DNA from 2 places in the Kitasatospora sp. NPDC087314 genome. Region 1 is predicted to be linked to the other one. Evidence: riboswitches for the same ligand, from Rfam matches in the RefSeq annotation. Region 1 holds a riboswitch; the other holds the start of a gene.

Region 1 (7,535 bases):
GTCGGTCGGCGTGCTTCGAACAGCACGGAGCCGTCCTGGGCGAGCAGCGCGGCCTTCATGCCGGTGCCGCCTACATCGAGTGCGATGACGTGCTTCACGGAGGACAGTTTCCCTTGGTCGGGTAGAAGAGGTCTAGTCCAGTTGTCGGATTGGTCTGGTCCAAACGAGGTGAGCTTTGTCGCAGATGAGTGCGGTGTGCGGGGCTTTGTGCCGGACGCCGGACGTTCACTTTCTGTTGCGCATCGTGCAATGACCTCCGCACTTCGATAACTACTCGGCGGGTGCGGCGGAGTGGTGTGGACCACTGCCCGGTGGATTTGGCAGTGTTGCGCGTCCCCCTCCCGGATTTCCCCGTCCGGACGCAGTTCTCCCTGAAGGCGGTACCCGCGTTGAACAGGCGCGCCCACGTTCCCACCCGCGTCCTCGGTGCCGCGCTGGCCGGAGCACTGGTGCTCACCGCCGTCAGCGCGTGCGGCGGGCAGGACGGCGGGCCGGTCACCCTCAAGCTGGTCGCCGCCGACTACGGGGAGAGCGCCGAGACCAGCTCCAAGCTGTACTGGGACGAGGTCGTGCGCGGCTTCGAGGCCGCCAACCCCGGCATCAAGGTCGACGTCGAGGTGGACAGCTGGACCGACATCGGCAAGAAGGTCGACGACATGATCGCGGCCGGCAAGTCCCCCGACCTGCTGCAGACCGGCGGCTTCGCCGACCAGGTCGCCGCGGACCGGCTGTACCCGGCCGCCGACGTGCTCTCGATGGACACCCAGGCCAAGTTCCTGGACACCTTCGCGCACGCCGGCCAGGTGATCGGCACCCAGTACGGCATCCCGTTCGTGTCCTCCTCCCGGGTGCTCTTCTACAACAAGGCGATCTTCCGCCAGGCCGGCATCACCCAGCCGCCGACCACCTGGAACGAGCTGCGCCAGGACGCCGAGAAGATCAAGGCCAAGGTGCCGGGCGTGACCCCGTACGGGCTGCCGCTCGGGCCGGAGGAGGCCCCGGCCGAGTCCATGCTGTGGACGCTGAGCGGCGGCGGCAGCCTCTCCGACGACGTCGGCAACTACACCATCGACAGCGCCCAGAACCAGGCCACCTTCGGCTGGCTGAAGAACAACCTGGTGAGCACCGGGCTGACCTATCCGGACCCGGGCAAGATGAACCGCACCCCGGTGTTCCAGGACTTCGCGGCCGGGAAGGTCGCGATGCTGAACGGGCACCCGACGCTGCTGCGGATGGCCACCGCCGGGAAGATCGACTTCGGGACGGCGGCGATCCCGAAGAAGGACGGCGTGGGCAAGACCGGCAGCCTCGGCGTCGCGGACTGGATGATGGCGTTCAAGGCCAACGGGCACAAGAACGAGATCAAGAAGTTCCTGTCCTTCGTCTACACCCGCGACTACCAGCTGAAGTTCGACGAGCAGTACAACCTGCTGCCGGTCACCCAGGACGCGTTCACCCAGATGACCTCGGACCCGAAGCACGAGGACCTCAAGCAGTTCGCGGTCGGGCTCACCAACGCCAGCTTCTACCCGTTCGGGGACCCGGCCTGGGGCGAGGTCAGCAACCGGATCAAGGCCGGGATCGGCGAGTCCGTCACCGGGGACCCGAAGCAGGTGCTCACCGGGCTGCAGGACGCGGCGGTCAAGGAGGCGGCCCGGGTCCGCAAGTGAACCCGGGCCGGGGGGCTGAGGCGGCTGAGGCGTCCGAGGGGTTTCGGGGCTCTCAGGGGAGGGTGATGGCGTAGGCCTTGCGGAGCGTCTCGTGGACGGTCCAGGTGGTCCGGTCGCCCTCGCGCAGCACGGCGCAGTCGCCCGGGCCGACCTCCAGGGTCGGGCCGCCCTCGATCTCGATGGTGGCCCGGCCGCTGAGCACCACGAACATCTCGTCCGCCTCGGTGTCGGTGACCACGCCCGGGGTGATCTGCCAGATGCCGCGCAGCTGGCGGCCGTCGGGGGACTCGGACAGGACCCGGCCGGAGACCTCCGGGGTGCCGGAGACGATCTGGGCCGGGTCGAGCGGGTCGGGTTCGAGGTCGGCGGTGGGGATGTGCACGGCGAAGCTGGGCGTGGTCATACCGCCGACGCTAGCCGGGGCGGCCGGGCGCCGGGGGGCGCAGAGTGTGTCGGGCTCACGCGCGAGAATGACACTCCGTAGTGACGGCGGAGGTGGCCTGGTGGGCGAGCTGAGTGAGCGGGACCTGGCGGTGCTGGCCCTGGAGGGGCGGCAGTGGCGGACGGCCGGGGCCAAGGAGCGGGCGATCCGGGAGGAGCTGGGGCTCTCCTCCACCCGGTACTACCAGCTGCTGAACGCGCTGCTGGACCGGCCGGAGGCGCTGGCGCACGCCCCGGTGCTGGTGAACCGGCTCCGGCGGATCCGGGAGGCCCGGCGGGCCGCGCGGTAGCGGGCCGGGGCCACGGGGTATGGGCTCGGGCATGGGCTTCGAGGAGATGGTGACGCCGACCACCGACGCCGGCCGGGACGGCCTCCGGGCGATCCTGGCCGGGCCGGATGACGCGGTGATCGCGCTGGACTTCGACGGGACGCTGGCGCCGATCGTCCCCGATCCGGACCGGGCCAGGGCGCATCCGGGGGCGGCGGCCGCGCTGCGGGCGCTGGTGCCGCTGGTGCGGGCCGTGGTGGTGGTGACCGGGCGGCCGGCCGCGCTGGCGGCGGAGTACGGCGCCTTGGCCGGGCTGCCCGGGGTCGTGGTGCTCGGGCACTACGGCGCCGAGCGCTGGGAGGGCGGCGAGGTGACCGCGCCGCCGGTGCACCCCGGGGTGGCCGGGGCACGGGCGGCGCTGCCGGGCCTCCTGGCGGCGGCGGGGGCGCCCGAGGGGACGTGGGTGGAGGACAAGGGGCGCTCGCTGGCGGTGCACACCCGGCGTACGGCGGCACCGGAGGAGGCGCTGGAGCTGCTGCGGGCGCCGGTCGGCGAGCTGGCGGCCGGGCACGGGCTGGTGGTGGAGCCCGGGCGGCTGGTGCTGGAGCTGCGGCCGCCGGGGGTGGACAAGGGCGCGGCGCTGACCGGCTTCCTGCGCGAGCGCGGGGCCCGTTCGGTGCTGTACGCGGGGGACGACCTCGGGGACGTGGCGGCCTTCGCGGCGGTGGAGAAGCTGCGCGGTGAGGGGGTGGCGGGGCTGCTGGTGTGCAGTGGAGCGGTGGGGGACGCGCCGGTGCGCGAACTCGCCGACCGGGCGGACCTGGTGGTCCCGGGCCCGGCCGGCGTGGTGGGGCTGCTGGCGGCGCTGGGGGAGGCCCTCAGCTCGGGTTGAGCCGGGTCACCGCACGTCGAATCGGGTCACGGCGCGTCGGGCCGGGTCACCGCACGTCGAGCCGGGTCACCGCACGTCGAGCCGGGTCACCGCGCGTCGAGCTGGTTCACAGTGCGTTGAGCTGGTCGAGGAACCACTGCTGCGGGGGCAGCGCGGTGGCCGCCGCGGCGAGCCGCTTGGTGCGGTCGGCGCGCTCCTCCGCCGGCATGGTGAGGCCCGCGTGCAGGGCGTCGGCGGTGGCGATGACGTCGTACGGGTTGACGGTGAGCGCGTCCTCGGCGAGTTCGGCGTACGCGCCGGCCTCCCGGGAGAGCACCAGGGCGCAGCCGTGGTCGGAGACCACCGGGACCTCCTTGGCGACCAGGTTCATGCCGTCCCGGATCGGGTTGACCAGGGCCACGTCGGCGAGCCGGTAGGCGGCCAGGGAGCGCGGGAAGTCGTCGTCGACGTGCAGGATCAGCGGCTGCCAGCCGGGGGTGGCGAACTCCTCGTCGATCTCCCGGGCGAGCCGGCGCACCTCGTCGGTGTAGGCGCGGTACTCGGCGAGGTCGGTGCGGGAGGGGTAGGCGAAGGCGATGTGCACCACCCGGTCGTGCCACTCGGGGCGGGTGCGCAGCAGGTGCCGGTAGGCCTGGAGGCCGCGGACGATGTTCTTGCTCAGCTCGGTGCGGTCGACCCGGACGATGGTGCGGCGTCCGCCGACGGCCTCGCGGAGGGTGGCGAGACGCTCGTCGACGTCCGGGCGGTGGGAGCGTTCGCGCAGGAAGTCGGCGTCGGCGCCGAGCGCGTGGACGCCGAGGTGGGTGGTGCGGCCGGCGTGGGTGACGGTCATCGCCTCGTGGTCGACCTCGGCGCCGAGCAGGTCGGCGCAGCAGTCGGCGAAGGCCAGGGCCCAGCGGCGGGTGAGGAAGCCGGCCCGGTCGGCGCCGAGGATGCCGGTGAGGACGGCCTCGGCGACGTCGTCGGGCAGCAGCCGGAAGTACGCGGGCGGGGCCCACGGGGTGTGCGAGAAGTGGCCGATCCGCAGGTCGGGGCGGAGGGCGCGGAGCAGGGCCGGGGTCAGCGAGAGGTGGTAGTCCTGGACCAGCACGGCGGCCCCGGGTGCGGCCTCGGCGGCCAGCGCCTCGGCGAAGGCGGTGTTGTAGGCGCGGTAGGCGGCCCACTCGGTGCGGAACCCGGCGTCGAAGACGGGGGCGGTGGGGGTGGCGTAGAGCAGGTGGTGGACGAACCAGAGCGTGGAGTTGGCGACGCCGTTGTAGGCGCGGGCGAAGGTTTCGGGGTCGATGTCCAGCATGCGGACGGCCTGGCCGCCGACGTCGTGCCCGGCGAGGTCGAGCCGGCCGTGCGGGGCCTGTCCGGCGGCCTGCCGGTCGGCGGCGCCGAGGGCGGCGCAGACCCAGACGGCGTCGGGGTCGTCGATGGCGGAGAGGCCCGAGACCAGGCCTCCGCCGCCGCGTCGGAGGGTCAGCGTGCCGTCGTCCGAGGTGCTGAACGACACCGGTCCCCGATTGGATGCCACCAGGACGGGGGCGGTGCCGGTCGCACTCGAACGTTCGGTCGTGAGATCGCCCATGGTTGGTACGTTGCCGTGGCTCCGGTGTGGCAAACCCTTTCGGCGGGCGTTCAGTGCCGGGTCGCGTACTCGGGCACGGTGTGCATCGGGGGGCGTTCGAGGGCGGTCACCGGGTGGGTGTGGGCGGTGAACTCCCGGGTCTGCGGGTCGCGGGTGAACTGGGTGAGCAACGGGTGGACCAGGTCGGCGGAGGCCTTCAGCCGGTGGGTGCGGTCGAGGCGCTCCAGGGCGGTGCGGTAGATGGTCGCCGCCATCCGGCCGAGGGCCTGGCCGTCCTGGTGCCGGTGGTGCCGGACGCCGACGTCCACCTGGGCCAGGGCGTCCAGCCCGACCGTCTCCAACGCGTCGACCAGCAGGCCGAGTTCGACGCCGTAGCCGGTGGGGAAGGGGAGTCGTTCGAGCAGCGCGCGGCGGGCCGCGTACTCGCCGCCGAGCGGCTGGACGAAACCGGCGAGTTCCGGCCAGTGCAGGTTGAGCAGCGGGCGGGCCACCAGTTCGGTGACCCGGCCGCCGCCGGACGGGACGACCGCGCCGTCGCCCGCGCCGGAGCCGCCGACCGACACTTCGAGCGGCCGGTCGTACATGGCCTTGACCAGCTGGATGTCCGGTTCGGTGAGCAGCGGGCCGAGGATGCCGGAGACGAAGGTCGGGTCGAACTCGCGCAGGTCGGCGTCGACGAAGCAGACGATGTCGCCGCGGGTGACCAGCAGCGAGCGCCAGAGCACCTCGCCCTTGCCCGGGGCGGCGGGCAGCCGGGGCAGGATCGCGTCGCGGTGCTCCACCCGGGCGCCGGCCCCGGCGGCGACGGCGGCGGTGGCGTCGGCCGAGCCGGAGTCGACCACGACGAGTTCGTCGACCAGCGGGAGGCGCTCCATCAGCTCGCGGCGGATGGTGCGGACGATGTCGCCGACGGTGGCCTCCTCGTCCAGCGCGGGCAGCACCACGCTGACCGTCTGGCCGGTCCGGCGCTTGGCCTCCAGGAGGGCGTGCACCGGCCGGTCGGCCGCGCTCCACGAGCGGCGGCGCAGCCAGGACGCCGCCTGGGGGAGCAGCGCGGGGGTCGGTTCGGCGGGCACGGGACTCTCCTCGGCGGGGTCGGGTGGGACGCGCCATCTCGCGTGGCGGACGATCCCTTTCGGGGTTGACGCCTTCGGATACAGTCTTCGTACAGCGGTCGGACCTTTGCACATCGGGGTCGCCGTTCAGCGCCACCACAACTTCACAAGCTCATCCAGAGGGACTGAGGGAACGGCCCGTTGACGTCCCGGCAACCTTCTCGCGCGGCTGTCCGTCGACAGGCCCCCCGCGGGACAGGTGCCAATTCCGGCCTGTGGCGCGACCGTGCCACGGGGAAGATGAGGAGAGAGGCCTCCGCCATCATGGCTATCGACACCGTCGCACCCGCTTCCGTTGACCTCGGCCCCGCCGCCGCGCTGTCCTGTCGCGAGTGCGGCACCCGCTTCCCGCTCGGTCCGAGCTTCGCCTGCCTGGAGTGCTTCGGCCCGCTGGAGATCGCGTACGAGTTCGGTGGCGAGGACGCCGAGGCGCTGCGCCGGCGGATCGAGGCCGGTCCGTCCTCGATCTGGCGCTACGCGCCGCTGCTGCCCGTCCCGGCCGACGTCGCCACCAAGCCGAACCTGAACCCGGGTTGGACCCCGCTGGTCAAGGCGGACAACCTGGGCCGCGAGCTCGGCTTCACCGCCCAGCTGCACATCAAGGACGACTCGGGCAACCCGACCCACTCGTTCAAGGACCGCGTGGTGGCCTGCGCCATCGAGGCCGCGCGGGCGTTCGACTTCACGACGCTCTCCTGCTCCTCCACCGGCAACCTGGCCGGCGCGGTCGGCGCGGCGGCCGCCCGGGCCGGTTTCAAGTCCTGCGTGTTCATCCCGCACGACCTGGAGCAGGGCAAGGTCGTCATGGCCGGGGTGTACGGCGGCGAGCTGGTCGGCATCGAGGGCAACTACGACGACGTGAACCGCTTCTGCTCGGAGCTGATCGGCGACCCGGCCGGCGAGGGCTGGGGCTTCGTCAACGTCAACCTGCGCCCGTACTACGGCGAGGGCTCCAAGACGCTGGCCTACGAGATCTGCGAGCAGCTCGGCTGGCGGCTGCCGGAGCAGATCGTCATCCCGATCGCCTCCGGCTCCCAGCTGACCAAGATCGACAAGGGGCTGCAGGAGCTGATCAAGCTCGGCCTGGTCGAGGACCGGCCGTACAAGGTCTTCGGCGCCCAGGCGGCGGGGTGCTCGCCGGTGTCGGCCGCCTTCAAGGCCGGCCAGGACGTGATCCGCCCGGTCAAGCCGGACACCATCGCCAAGTCGCTGGCGATCGGCAACCCGGCGGACGGCCCGTACGTGCTGGACATCGCCCGGCGCACCGGCGGCGCGGTCGAGGACGTCACCGACGCCGAGGTGGTGGACGCGATCCGGCTGCTGGCCCGGACCGAGGGCATCTTCGCCGAGACCGCGGGCGGGGTGACCGTCGGTGTGCTGAAGAAGCTGGTCGAGACCGGCCAGCTGGATCCGGCCAAGGAGACCGTCGCGATCAACACCGGCGACGGCCTGAAGACCCTGGACGCCGTGGCCGACTCCGGGATGACCGCCGTGATCCGCCCGACGCTGGCGTCCTTCCGCGACGCCGGTCTCGCGTCCGCCTGAACCCCCCACCCCGCTGGGTCGCACCCGCTA
Region 2 (7,535 bases), on a different contig from region 1:
CACCACCGCCTCCACCAGGTCCGCCGGGCGGATCTGGGAGACCGGCAGCGCCAGCTCCCGCTGCAGCCCCTGTGCCGACTGCAGCACGGTGTCCAGCAGCAGCCGCAACCGCATGTCCTCGACGCTGCGCCCCTCGCGGGCCGACCGGCGGCCCTGCTCGGCGGCGGTCTCCAGCTCCCCGACCCGGTGCCGCAACCGCCGGGCCTCGGTCTCCGCGGCGCCGCGCTCGGCCGCCGCCTGCGCCTTCGCGGCCTCCAGCTCCCCGGCCAGCCGCCGGGTCTCGGCCTGCGCCCGGCGGGTGTCGCTCTCCAGCGAGCGCACCTTCTTGCGCAGCGACTCGGCCTCCCGGCGGACGTCCTCGGACTCCGCACGCTGCCGGTCCAGGTCCGCCCGGGCAGCCGCCCGCAGCTCGGCCAGCTCGGCCTGCAGCTTCTCCACCAGCCGGGCGGCCTCGGCGGCCACGCCCTCGGCACCGGCCCGCTCGGCCTCCTCCCCGGCCTCGGCGACCAGCCGGCTCCAACCGGCCGAGCGCACCAGGTAGGCGGCGGCCGCGACGTCCATCGGATCGGCGGCGCCCGGGACACTGCCCGACTCCAACGCCTTCACCAGGTCCGGCTGGCCCAGCCGCAGCCGCTCCGCTATCCGCACCCGGAAGGCCGGCTCCGCCTCCAGCGCCGCGGCCAGCGCGGTGGCCGCGTACTTGGCCCGGCGGGCCGGGGTGAACTTGACGTACTGGCGCAGGCTCTGCGGCAGCTCGCCCTGCGGCAGTCCGCCGAGCGCGTCCGAGGCCAGGCCGACCACGCGCCGGCGCACGCCCTCGGGCAGCGGCCGGTCGAGCTTCTCGACGGCCTGCTCCGCCTCCGCCGACCCGTCGGTGCCACCGCGCTCGCCGGAGTCCGCCGCCCCGCCGGGGGCCGAGGACTCGGACGGGGCCGTGTCCGCGGCCGGCGCCTGCGCGTCCGCAGCGGGCTGAAGCCCCTGCGCTTCGGCGGGCTCCCTCGCTGCGTCCACCACGTCCTCGGCTCCGATCCTGGTCCTACGGGGCACGGCCCGCGGCCGCCGCCCCTGTCGTCACGCTCCGTGCGTCCTGTCTGTATTGTCCCAGTGCGGTGGCCGGGCGCGCCGCGCACCCGTCCACCGGACCGTCGGGCGTCAACCCTGCTCGGCGGGGGCCTCCGCGCCCTCGGCGCCCGGACGGGCCACCAGCTCGACCTGGTCCACGGCGTTGCACCAGCGGCAGCGCACCGACTCGACCGTCTCGCTCAGCACCTCGGTCTCCTCGACCTTGGACTCGCCGGCCAGGTCGAAGTGCAGGAACTCGGTGACCCGCGCGGTGCGGGTCAGGTCGAAGCGGGTGAGGTTTCCGCACAGGGTGCAGCGCCAGCGCGTCTCGGCAGTCAGGGCGGGGACGGTCATCGGGGGTCCTCTCGGGTGGTCCCTGGGTGGGCTAGGCGCTCCCCCCGGAGCCCCGGCGTCGGCGGCGGGAGGCGGGAATGCCCGCCCCAAGCCTATTGCCTGAGGCAACCGTCCCGGCCACCGGTCAGGGGAACCGCAGGGCTAGTCCACCTGCCGTACAAGGCGGTGTCACACGCCCTGGCCGGAGGGATGCTTGGCCGCATGGCACTGACCGCCCCCGGGCACACCGACGCGCGGGGCGACCGCCCGGCCGTGCCCGCCCCGGTGGTCACCTACACCCTGATCGCGGTCAACACCCTGGTGTTCCTGCTGGGCCCGGCCGCCGGGCTCAACCCGCTCTACGGCACCGGCCAGACCCGGCTCTGCGCGGAGCAGCGGTACGAGCAGCGCTGGGGTGTCATCCCCGCCGAGGTACTGGCCGGACGGCCGCTGACCGCCGAGCAGCTGGCCGAGGCCCCGGAGCCGGCCCCGGGCTGCCCGGCCAGGCCCACCCCGGGCAAGCGCCCGGCGCTGTCCGTCCTCACCGGGCTCTTCCTGCACGCCGGCTGGCTGCACCTGCTGGGCAACCTGCTCTTCCTCTACGTCTTCGGCCCCACCGTCGAACAGCGGCTGGGCCGGGCCCGGTACGCCCTCTTCTACCTGGCCGCCGGCAGCCTGGCCACGTACGGCTTCGCCCTCGCCGAGGCGCACTCCGCGGACTCCACCCGGGTGCTGATCGGCGCCTCCGGCGCGATCTCCGCCGTCCTCGGCGCCTACCTGCGCTTCCATCCGCGCTCCCGGGTGACCACGCTCGTCCCGCTGCTGCTGTTCCTGCCGCTGCGCTTCCCGGCCTGGCTGGTGCTCGGCCTCTGGTTCGCCCTGCAGTGGTGGTCGGTCCACTCGGCCGGGCCCGGGGTCGCCTATCTGGTCCACGTGATCGGCTTCTCGGCGGGCTTCCTCTACGCCTGCACGGTGGTCAGCCACCCCCCGCGACGACCCGGCTGACGCCCGATACGCTGGCGGCACCCCACGAAGGAGCCCGAAACAGTGATCACCGCCATCGTCCTGATCAAGACCAGTGTCGACCGCATCCCGGAGATCGCCGAGGCCATCGCGGCCATCGAGGGCGTCAGCGAGGTGTACTCGGTGACCGGTGGCTACGACCTGGTGGCGATGGTCCGGGTGCGCCGGCACGACGACCTGGCCGAGGTCATCCCGGGTCGGCTGAACAAGGTCCCCGGGGTGGCGCACACCGAGACCCAGATCGCCTTCCGCACCTACTCCCAGCACGACCTCGAGGCCGCCTTCGCCCTCGGCCTGGACGAGTAGCCCCGCCGGCCCCGTCAGCCCTCCCGGCGCGTGTCGACGACGCAGCGGCCGCCCTCGTTGCGGTAGTTCCACGCCGCACCGTCCGTGACCAGCTCGCGGACGGCGGTCAGGAAGCGGTCGACGTGCTCGTCCGGGGTCCCGGCCCCGAAGCTCACCCGGATCGCGTTCAGGCTGCGCTCGCCGGGCAGCGACGGCTCGGGCGCCCCGCACTCCGAAGGGGCCACGTCCTCCTCCCCCAGCAGGGTGCGCAGCAGCGGGTGCGCGCAGAACAGGCCGTCGCGGACCCCGATGCCGTACTCGGCGGACAGCGCGGCCGAGAAGTGCGAGCTGTTCCAGTCCTGGACGACGAAGGACAGCACGCCCACCCGGGCCGACCCGGCGCCGAACAGGTTCAGCACCTTGACCTGCGGAATCTCCGCCAGCCCCGCCGTCAGCCGGGCGATCAGCTGCCGCTCCCGGGCCTCCAGCGCGTCGAAGCCCGCCTCGCTCAGCGCCCGGCAGGCCGAGGCGATCGCGTAGGCGCCGATGACGTTCGGCGAACCGGCCTCGTGCCGGGCCGGGCCGCCGTGCCACTGAACGGCCACCGAGCCGTCGGCCTCCCGGGCCACCGTCCGGGTCGCGCCGCCGCCGGCCAGGTACGGCTCGGCCGCGTCCAGCCAGTCCGCCCGACCGGCCAGCACGCCGGCGCCGAACGGCGCGTAGATCTTGTGGCCGGAGAAGGCGATCCAGTCGACGTCCAGATCGCGCACCGAGACCCGGTGGTGCGGGGCCAGCTGGGCGGCGTCCAGCACCACCCGGGCGCCGTGCCGGTGCGCGGTCTCCGTCAGCTCGGCGACCGGCCAGAGCTCGCCGGTCACGTTGGAGGCGCCGGTGACGCAGAGCAGCTTGGGGCCCTCGGGCGCCCCGGCGAGCGCGGCGTCCAGGGCTGCGACCGCCTCGGCGTGCGAGCGCGGCGCCCTCAGGTAGCTGACGTCCAGCCCGGCGTGCGCCCAGGGCAGCAGCGAGGCGTGGTGCTCGGTCTCGAAGGCGAACACCCGGGTGCCGGCCGGGACGGCCGCGGCGAGCAGGTTGAGCGAGTCGGTGGTGGCCCGGGTGAAGACCACCTGGTCGCCCTCGCGCAGGTCGAGGAACTCGGCGACGGTGCGGCGGCTCTGCTCGAACAGGTCGGTGGACAGCTGGGAGAGGTACCCGGCGCCGCGGTGCACGCTGCCGTAGTACGGGGCGTAGGCGGCGACGTCGTCCCAGACCCGCTTCAGCGCCGGGGAGCTGGCCGCGTAGTCGAGGGCCGCGTAGCCGACCTTCTCACCGCTGGCGAGCGGGACCTGGACGTCGTGGCCGAGGACGGCGAGCGGGGCGCAGAGTTCGGTGGAAACGGACATGGGAATGCACTCCTTCGGGGTGTGGGACCCCGGGAGTGCTAGTCGTCGGGCGTCCGCGCTTGCCGCGCGGACGGTTTGCCGAGCGACCCGGTCCTCACCCAGGGCACCCCGCCACGGACGGAGGGTTGCCGGACAGCAAGCTGGGGCTTGACGCTGTCACTCATGACCTGGCGAAGACTCTAGGTCGCGTCCCGCGGGTGGTCAAACAGGTATCCACCATCCGGACGGCGCTCCCGCCCGCCCGCCACCGGGCTGGGGGGGAACGCGAGGAGCCCGTGCCGGCGTCCCGGCACGGGCTCCCAAGTACCGCGTCACACCCGGCTGGTGGCCTCCGACCAACGCCGCAGCAGTTCCTGCGCCGCGCCCGAGTCGATGGCCTGCGCCGCCCGCGCCATGCCGGCGGCGAGCTGCTCGGCGAGCGGCGCCTCGCCCAGGTCGAGCGCGACCAGCGCCGCCGCCGTGTTCATCAGGACGGCGTCCCGCACCGGCCCGTGCTCACCGGCCAGCAGCCGGCGCGCGACCTCGGCGTTGTACCCCGGGTCCGCCCCGCGCAGCGTCTCGATGCCGGCCAGCTCGATGCCGACGTCCCGCGGGTCGAAGGTGGTCTCGGTGACGGTCCCGTCCCGCACGATCCACACCCGCGAGGTGGTGGTGATGGTCAGCTCGTCCAGGCCGTCGTCGCCCCGGAAGACCAGGGCGGTCGAGCCGCGCCGGGCGAGCACCCCGGCGATCAGCCCGGCGAGCCGGGTGTCGAAGCAGCCGATCGCGTGCGCGGTGACCTTGGCCGGGTTGGTCAGCGGACCGAGGATGTTGAACGCGGTCGGCACCCCGAGGTCGCGCCGGGCGGTGGCGGCGTGCCGCATCGACGGGTGGAACTTGGCCGCGAAGCAGAAGGTGAGCCCGACCTCCTCGGCGACCTCGGCGATCCGCCGGGCCGGCAGGTCGAGGCTGACGCCGAGCTTCTCCAGCACGTCCGAGGAGCCGCTGGCCGAGGAGGCGGCCCGGTTGCCGTGCTTGATCACCTTGGCCCCGGCCGCCGCCGCGACGATCGCCGACATGGTGGAGATGTTGACGGTCTTGGCCCGGTCGCCGCCGGTGCCGACGATGTCCACGGCGGGGCCGGGGATGTCCAGCGGCTCGGCGTGCGCGTACATCGCGTCCACCAGGCCGGTGATCTCGTCGACCGTCTCGCCCTTGGCCCGCAGCGCCACCATGAACCCGGCCACCTGGACGGGGGACGCCTCGCCGCTCATGATCCGGTCCATCGCCCACGCGGTGGCCGAGCGGTCGAGGTCCTCCCCCTTCAACAGCGCCGCCAGGACGTCCGGCCAGGCGCGGACCACCTGCGCGGGGTCGGTACCACCGTTCGCAGGGTTCACGTTCACCATGGCTGACTCCAGCTGTTGTCGGGTTCCCCGCAGCGGGGGGACGTCCGTACGGATGGAGTCAGCCTATCGACCGGCGGCGTGCCCACGACCCCGTCTTCTCTAGTACTGAGACGGCGCCGTCCGCCCTGCGGCGACCTGGCTCAACGGCCGACCGGGGCCCGCTTGGCCAGTCGCGCCCGCAGCAGGGTGGCGACCGCCTCGGCCAGCGCCACCGGGTCCACCGGGCGGGAGATCGCGGCGTCGGCCCGGCTCCACGCGGCCAGCCAGGAGTCCTGCGGCCGTCCGATCAGCACCAGCACCGGCGGGCAGCCGTAGATCTCGTCCTTGAGCTGGCGGCCGAGCCCGAGCCCGCCGGCCGGCACCGCCTCGCCGTCCAGGATGCAGAGGTCCACGCCGCCCTTCTCCAGTGCCTTCAGTACCGCGGGGGTGGTCGCGCACTCCAGGTAGGACAGTTCCGGAAGGTCCTCGGCGGGCCGACGGCCGAGCGCCGTCAGCACCTGCTCGCGGGTGTTGCGGTCGTCGCTGTAGACGAGGACGGTGAGCGTCTCGTCGGTCGTGTACGCCATGGGCCCTGCTCCCTCAAGTGTGATCCGGACCACGTTCGCCTGATCCGGATGCTACTCCCGATCACCGCTCGCCGAGCCCCCCTCGCCGACGTTCCTTCTCAAGGCGCCGCGCCCGGGACTCACCCGCCCGGAGGACAGCCCGTCACCCGGACCCGCCCGGTCCACCCGTACGGCCGACACGGCGCCCGCGCCCTACCGCCGGAGGCTCCGCCAGACGTGCAACGACACGCTGGGCAACGGGGTCGCAGGCTCCTCCGAGGAACCGTCAGAAAAGGGACACGCCGCTGCTCAGCCGCCATCCGGACACCCCGTCGCCCCTCAGGGGGGCATACCGCACGCACCGGACACTCCGAGGGACACCCCCCGACGTGAAGACGGAATAAGGGACCGACATAATGTCCGTCGTGGCGACAGCAACAGCAGTAGAAACCGGGCACGCGCACGGATCGGTCAACCGGCCGAACATGGTCAGCGTCGGAACGATCGTCTGGCTCAGTTCCGAGTTGATGTTCTTCGCGGCCCTCTTCGCGATGTACTTCACGCTCCGCTCCGTCAAGGGAGCCGAGTTCTGGACCGAGAAGGCGCACGCCCTCAATGTGCCCTTCTCTTCGGTCAACACCACGATCCTGGTGCTCTCCTCGCTGACCTGTCAGCTCGGCGTGTTCGCCGCCGAGCGCGGGGACGTGAAGAAGCTCCGCTCGTGGTTCGTCATCACCTTCGTGATGGGCGCGATCTTCATCGGCGGCCAGATCTTCGAGTACACCGAGCTGGTCAAGAAGGACGGCCTCTCGCTGTCCTCCGACCCGTACGGCACGGTGTTCTACCTGACCACCGGCTTCCACGGTATGCACGTGACGGGTGGTCTGATCGCCTTCCTGCTGGTCCTGGGACGGACGTACGCAGCCAAGCGCTTCACGCACGAGCAGGCCACCGCCGCGATCGTCGTGTCGTACTACTGGCACTTCGTCGACGTCGTGTGGATCGGCCTGTTCGCGACCATCTACCTGATCAAGTAACCAGCTGATCAAGTCGCTGGCCACCGGCTTCGGTCCCCGCCCTCACCGGCGTCGGGCCGATTCTGCCGGTGGCGACGCTCCCACCGACCGACCGCGCGCGCAGCCCTAGACAGGCAGCCTCGTGCCGGCCAGACCGGCCGCCGGGTGCACCCACCAGTCGACCAGATCCTGACACCGGGGTTATTCCGTGAAAAAGCTCTCCGCACGACGGCGCCACCCATTGGCGGCGCTGGTCGTCCTACTTCTCGCCCTGGCGGCAACCGGGGGGCTGTACGCCGCGTTCGCGCCCGCCGACAAGGCGCAGGCCGACGTCGCCGCGCAGTCGCTCGCGATCGATGAGGGCAAGAAGCTCTTCGCCGTGGGCTGCTCCTCGTGCCACGGCCTGAACGGCCAGGGCAGCAGCGACGGTCCGAGCCTGGTCGGCGTCGGCTCCGCCTCCGTCGACTTCCAGGTCGGCACCGG

The links. Region 1 has a riboswitch for S-adenosylmethionine ahead of thrC (threonine synthase). Riboswitches for the same ligand answer to the same signal wherever they lie in the genome.
Region 2: linked by a shared signal. The riboswitch ahead of ACIO5E_RS02025 (aminotransferase class V-fold PLP-dependent enzyme) and the one ahead of thrC (threonine synthase) in region 1 are both predicted to bind S-adenosylmethionine.

The regions. Positions count from the first base shown of each region.
Region 1 is NZ_JBIUYE010000015.1:249,768-257,302, reverse strand. Features, by position in the region: gene ACIO5E_RS30690 (ROK family protein) at 1-98, opposite strand, end outside; gene ACIO5E_RS30685 (extracellular solute-binding protein) at 390-1,670, shown strand; gene ACIO5E_RS30680 (cupin domain-containing protein) at 1,723-2,073, opposite strand; gene ACIO5E_RS30675 (DUF3263 domain-containing protein) at 2,141-2,401, shown strand; gene otsB (trehalose-phosphatase) at 2,433-3,272, shown strand; gene ACIO5E_RS30665 (trehalose-6-phosphate synthase) at 3,379-4,845, opposite strand; gene ACIO5E_RS30660 (glucosyl-3-phosphoglycerate synthase) at 4,896-5,897, opposite strand; SAM riboswitch class I at 6,070-6,207, shown strand; gene thrC (threonine synthase) at 6,225-7,505, shown strand.
Region 2 is NZ_JBIUYE010000001.1:441,951-449,485, reverse strand. Features, by position in the region: gene ACIO5E_RS02045 (NYN domain-containing protein) at 1-1,014, opposite strand, end outside; gene ACIO5E_RS02040 (hypothetical protein) at 1,153-1,416, opposite strand; gene ACIO5E_RS02035 (rhomboid family intramembrane serine protease) at 1,618-2,400, shown strand; gene ACIO5E_RS02030 (Lrp/AsnC ligand binding domain-containing protein) at 2,443-2,724, shown strand; gene ACIO5E_RS02025 (aminotransferase class V-fold PLP-dependent enzyme) at 2,739-4,103, opposite strand; SAM riboswitch class IV at 4,154-4,271, opposite strand; gene trpD (anthranilate phosphoribosyltransferase) at 4,415-5,491, opposite strand; gene ACIO5E_RS02015 (hypothetical protein) at 5,632-6,057, opposite strand; gene ACIO5E_RS02010 (heme-copper oxidase subunit III) at 6,453-7,073, shown strand; gene ACIO5E_RS02005 (c-type cytochrome) at 7,261-7,535, shown strand, end outside.